2 regions of the Avibacterium endocarditidis genome follow, and region 1 is predicted to be linked to the other one. Evidence: riboswitches for the same ligand, from Rfam matches in the RefSeq annotation. Region 1 holds a riboswitch; the other holds the start of a gene.

Region 1 (3,134 bases):
CGCCCAAATTCATTTCGCGCACTTTTCCCACGAAAATCACGGCAGCGCCGACACTATTTGGTGCGGAAACCCAACGATAAACCGCATTTTGATCAAAATTGGCAGTTTGTACCGCAATTTGAATTTCAGCCATTTTAGCCTCCTGTAACAGGTGGGAAAAAGGCAATTTCATCGCCATTTTGCACCGCACTTTCAAGACTAGCCAAGGTTTGATTAATGGCAACCAAAAGCTTTTCTTTATCTAACGCTAACGCCCATTTCTCACCTTTGGCGCTCAAATGTTGGCGTAGTGCTTCTGCATTGGTAAATTGGCCCGAGATTTCAATTTCATCAACCCCAATCAGCTCTCGTGTTTGGGCAAAAAATAATACTTTAATCATTCAGTTTTCCTGCTAAAAAATGGCCATATTTTCCACCGCACTTTTCTAAAAGGCGAATATGCTCAATCACAATATCTTTCTGCACCGCCTTGCACATATCATAAATCGTTAAGGCAGCCACGCTTGCAGCGGTAAGTGCTTCCATTTCCACGCCTGTTTTGCCTGTTAATTTGCATAGACTTTCAATACGCACTTGATTGCTTTCAGGCAGGGCAGTTAAGGATACTTCCACTTTTGAAAGCAATAATGGGTGGCATAAGGGAATTAAATCCCAAGTGCGTTTTGCCGCCTGAATGCCAGCAATACGCGCTGTGGCAAACACATCACCTTTGTGGTGTTGCCCTGATAAAATCATTTGCAAAGTAGATTGTGACATTGTAACCAGTGCTTCTGCTCTTGCTTCACGCACGGTTTCTTGCTTACCCGAAACGTCCACCATATTGGCTTCGCCATTATTATTAATATGAGTAAATGTGGTCATTATAATTCCTTGATTAACCGCCAATGCTGGCAAGATGATTACGCACGCCGCTATCACCATTATGTAAAAAGTGATGTTCTCGCTTACCCTGTAACGCAGAGAAAATTCGCGATTCTAAAAGAGATTGCTGATTATCCGCTTGTAACAAATCTCGCAATTCGATACCTTCTTCACCAAACAAACAAAGATGAAGTTTGCCCTTGGCTGAAACTCGCAGACGATTACAACTGGCGCAGAAGTTTTTTTCATAAGGCATAATTAAGCCAATTTCACCTTGATAATCTGGGTGTTTAAACACTTTAGCTGGGCCGTCTAAATAACCGCGCTGTTGCAATTGCCAACCTGAAGCCAGTAATTTTTCTGCTAAAATTTGCCCTGATAGATGATAACGTTGGAAAAACTGATCCATTTCACCTGTCTGCATTAACTCAATAAAACGCATTTGAATCGGGCGATGTTTTATCCAATCTAAAAAGCCTGAAAATTCCTGATCATTGAGATTTTTCATCAGCACCGCATTAACTTTAACTTTCTGATACCCCACTTCAAAGGCACGATCAATACCCTGCATAATTTCAGCAAACTTATCCACGCCAGTAATACGCTGAAAGATCTTCGCATCAAGGCTATCCACACTCACATTAACGGACGTAATCCCCGCTTGTTTCCACGCGGCAATGTCTTTCGCCATACGGTAACCATTGGTGGTCAGAGCAATTTGTTTGATGCCTTCAATTTGCTGAATCTTTTCAACAATAGAAAGAAAATCCTTGCGCAAGGTTGGCTCGCCACCCGTGATACGAATTTTTTCCGTACCAAGATGGGCAAAAGCACGCACTAGGCGGACTATTTCACTTTGAGTAAGAAAGCTCGGTTTATTGGCCTCTGGCTGATAACCATTGGGTAAACAATAGTTACAGCGGAAATTGCACATATCCGTAATGGACAGTCGCAAATAATAATATTGGCGGGCAAACCCATCAATAAGACGCGTTTCCCCCACCTGTTTTACAGGAATTTGTATAGGAATGCTTTGCATTAGACACCTTTCTAAAATGGAGAGGATAAGCCGTTTCCAACGTATCCCTGAGCAATACAAAATGCATTGCTGGCATTGCCACCCTATTTTGCAATCAACAAAACGTAGGTGAACAAGCTCGGAGTTATGCGAAAATTTTCCCTATTCTAAGGGCTTAACAACAATTTATCCATACCTAGAATGGGATCTATATCAAAAAAATGCCATATTTTACTTATAAATCAATTGTATAAAATGCTATATAACGAAAATTCACAAAATTTCTACCGCACTTTTAAACAAATTTGTTTATACTTACCCCTAATTCTCTTATAACGCTCACATTTTAAAGGAAAAACAATGAGTGATTTAACACCGCACAGTCGGCACGAAAATTTAGATAAGATAAATCACATTGTAGCTATTGGCGGCGGACACGGACTTGGCCGCGTGATGTCTGCACTCAGTTTTATGAAAGAACGCTTAACGGGCATTGTTACCACCACTGACAACGGTAGTTCCACAGGCAGAATTCGGAAACAACAAGGTGGCATTGCGTGGGGTGATTTACGCAATTGTCTTAACCAAATTATCACTGAACCTAGCACCGCTTCTGCACTGTTTGAATACCGTTTTTCCGCCAATAGTGGAGAACTTGCGGGGCATAATCTTGGCAATTTAATGCTAAAAGCCTTAGAAAATATGCAAATTCGTCCTACCGAAGGGGTGAATTTAATCCGTGATTTACTGCGCGTGAAATCTTTTATTGTACCGATGTCAGAAAGTGCGGTGCATCTTGCTGCTTCCTTGCCTTCTGGCTCTAGCGTGGTAGGTGAAGTGGAAATTGATGAGCTGAGCGAACTGCCTAACTCTATTTTCCTTGTTCCCCTTGTCAGCGCCACGCCTGAAGCCATTTGCGCTATTCAACAAGCTGAAGTGATTTTATTTGGCCCAGGCAGTTTTCTCACTAGCATAATGCCACCGATTTTGCTCCCTGAAATTATCGAAGCATTAAAAAACAGCCAAGCGAAAAAAATTTTCATCGACAATCTTGGGGTTGAACATAGCCCGTCCGCAGCGCTTTCTTTACAAGATCGAATAAATTGGATTAACGAAACCGTTGGGAAAAAGATTATTGATGGCGCGATCGTACAAAACGGTTTAATGCCAGAAAATAGCGATCCGCAGTTAAAAATTATTGCCAGACGTTTGCGTGCTGACGACATCAGCTACCGCCACGATCGCACCTTATTGT
Region 2 (3,134 bases), on a different contig from region 1:
TGAGGTCTTGCTCGTAATCCATTGATATTAAAAGACATTACTTTCATTCAATAAGTTCCTAATTATTCATTAATAAAAATCAGACGGGCATTATACTAAGGTTTGTAAGATTTCAAAAATGATAAAAAATTTCACCGCTCTTTAAATGAAACTTAATGAATTTCAGATGATGTTTTTTGAACCTTATTTGCGTTAAGTCAAATTCCGTTCATTTATCCCATAAGCAAGTTGATGAATTTATTGAAAATTATAGTGCTGAACTTATAATCTCAACCATTATTTCTACCTATTTTGATGTATCTGTTTGATGTGGGGGAGCTATGGCGAAATTGAATAAGAAATTTGTATTAGGTGGTTTGTTTGGCGTGTTGCTTGGTGTGGGTGTGTTTGCGGGAACGCAATATGCAATGAAAGCTACCAGCAGCACTGAGTTTTGTGTGAGTTGCCATTCGATGAACATTCCGAAAGAAGAGTGGGAAGGAAGCGTGCATTTTTCTAATCGTAAAGGCATTCGTGCGGAATGTGCAGATTGCCATATTCCGCAAGATTCCACATTTCATTATGTGAAAACTAAGGTGATGGCATTAAAAGATGTGTGGAATACCCTTGTGGTCGATAAATTGCCAGATCAAGAAGCCTATGAAACTCATCGTTTAGCTATGGCGAAACAGGTTTGGGCGGAGATGAAAGAAAACGATTCAGCCACTTGTAAAAGTTGTCATAGTGCTGAAGCAATGGTGCTTTCAGAGCAATCAGAAGCCGCACAGAAAATGCATAAAATAGCACAGGAAACCAACCAAACGTGCATTGATTGCCATAAAGGCATTGTGCATTTTATGCCTGAAATGGAAGTTGATAACCAAGAAGCCAGTGGTGAGTTAAGTAAACACGGTGGGGAGTTTAGCCCACAGGATAAAACCTTATATAGCCTAGCGATGAGTAATGTCAATATTGCTGATGGGGGCAGTATTCGCCTAATGCCTTATGCGGAATTAACCGATTGGAAAGCTTCGGGTGATCAAGTTTCAGCGACGATCACAGGCTGGCAGCAAGCCGGAGCGGAAAGCATTCTTTATATGGATTTAGGTAAACGCATTATGGTGGCGTTATTGGAAGATGTGCCACAAGATAAAATGCAGGTGCTACGTTCTGTTTATGATGAAGTTACCGCTTCCGATTGGAAGGAAGTCCGTTTGCAAATTAATGCACCGAAATCTATTTTAACGGCAAATTTGACCGCACTTAATCAATTTGGTCACAATTTGAATGAAACCTATTGTAGCGGTTGCCACGCTGCAATTGGGGCAGATCATTACACCGCGAATCAATGGATTGGTGTGGTGAACTCAATGAAAAATCGTACATCAATGTCAGCAGATGATGTCCGCACACTCACGATTTATTTACAACGTAATAGTAAGGATAAAGTGGGCGCATCACATTAACAGTTTCCATTTGGAATATCGCTAAAATTATTTAGCACTGGTTTGACTCCGAGCTTGTGATCCTAAGTCGAAAGATATGGAAGCAATGCCTGCAACTTGATTGCACAATGGTATGGTTAGAAATGATTATGCCACTCGTTTTAGAAAGGTGTCGTAAGTTAAACTCATAGCATTTTATAAGTGCGGTGCAAATTTTCAGAATTTTCCCCAGATATAAAATGCCGTGGAAAGTCATACTGAGGTGAACAATGAAAAAACAAGACAACATTAATGCAAGTCGCCGTGATTTCATTAAACATTCTTCATTAGGTCTTGCAGGAACATCTTTATCAGGTGGGGTAGTAGGATCGTTGGTATCTTCTAAAGCAGTGGCGGCAGAACAAAGCACGGTGGTTACTGCGGCACACTGGGGACCTTTAGGCGTCGTTGTGGAAGACGGTAAAGTGGTGAAGTCAGGGCCAGCGATTCCCGCACCGCTAACCAATGAATTGCAATCTGTGGTTGCCGATCAGCTTTATAGCGAAACCCGTATTAAATATCCAATGGTGCGTAAGGGCTATTTAGAAGGCAACAAAGATACTACCTTGCGTGGACGTGATGAATGGGTACGCGTATCTTGGGAGCAGGCGTTTGATCTTGTGGCAAAAGAGATAAAACGGGTGAGAGATAGCTACGGTGCAACAGGGATCTATGCTGGATCTTATGGTTGGTACAGCTCAGGCTCACTACACGCAGCTCGCACCTTGTTGCATCGTTACCTTAACGTAACGGGTGGTTTTGTTGGCTCAAAAGGGGATTATTCTACTGGGGCTGCACAAGTGATTATGCCGCACGTTTTAGGCACAATTGAAGTTTATGAGCAACAAACCAGCTGGGAAACCATTTTAGAAAGCTCAGAGATTGTGGTGTTATGGTCGGCAAATCCGCTCACAACTTTACGCATTGCGTGGACATCTACGGATCAAGAGGGCTTAGCCTATTTCAAAAAATTAAAAGAGAGCGGCAAACGCATTATTTGTATTGATCCTGTGCGTAGCGAAAGTTGTGAGTTTTTAGGCGCAGAGTGGATCCCGATTAATACGGCAACTGACGTACCACTAATGCTAGGGATTGCACATACCTTAGTGAGCGAAGACAAGCACGACAAAGCTTTCTTGAAAAAATACACGTCAGGCTATGATAAATTTGAAGAATATTTATTAGGCAAAACAGATGGGCAGCCAAAAGATGCTACTTGGGCGAGTAAATTAACTGGCGTGCCAGTAGAGGTGATTAAACAACTTGCCAATGATTTTGCAACTAAACGCACAATGTTAATGGGCGGTTGGGGAATGCAACGTCAACGCCACGGTGAGCAAAGCCACTGGATGATGGTAACGCTAGCTTCTATGCTCGGGCAAATTGGTTTACTGGGCGGCGGTTTCGGCTTTAGTTATCACTATGCCAATGGTGGCGTGCCAACCGCAACAGGCGGAATTTTAGGTTCGATTACCGCAAATCCTGCTGTACAAGCCGGGGAAAAAACGTGGCTTGATGAAACATCTAAAATGGCATTTCCTGTGGCACGGGTGGCAGATGCTTTACTTAACCCCGGCAAAACGATTCAATATAATGGCACGGAAATTACCTATCCCGATATTAAATTAGTGTATTGGGCGGGTGGTAATCCATTTGTGCATCATCAAGATA

What was found. Region 1 has a riboswitch for molybdenum cofactor ahead of moaA (GTP 3',8-cyclase MoaA). Riboswitches for the same ligand answer to the same signal wherever they lie in the genome.
Region 2: another riboswitch for molybdenum cofactor. It lies ahead of torA (trimethylamine-N-oxide reductase TorA); the one in region 1 lies ahead of moaA (GTP 3',8-cyclase MoaA).

What each region holds. Positions count from the first base shown of each region.
Region 1 covers NZ_CBCSDH010000005.1:144,366-147,499, reverse strand. Annotated here, with positions in the region: gene moaE (molybdopterin synthase catalytic subunit MoaE) at 1-133, opposite strand, end outside; gene moaD (molybdopterin synthase sulfur carrier subunit) at 135-380, opposite strand; gene moaC (cyclic pyranopterin monophosphate synthase MoaC) at 373-861, opposite strand; gene moaA (GTP 3',8-cyclase MoaA) at 875-1,900, opposite strand; molybdenum cofactor riboswitch at 1,889-2,036, opposite strand; gene ACNAV8_RS04530 (gluconeogenesis factor YvcK family protein) at 2,240-3,134, shown strand, end outside.
Region 2 covers NZ_CBCSDH010000010.1:46,136-49,269, forward strand. Annotated here, with positions in the region: gene xthA (exodeoxyribonuclease III) at 1-47, opposite strand, end outside; gene ACNAV8_RS07230 (NapC/NirT family cytochrome c) at 321-1,445, shown strand; molybdenum cofactor riboswitch at 1,480-1,612, shown strand; gene torA (trimethylamine-N-oxide reductase TorA) at 1,694-3,134, shown strand, end outside.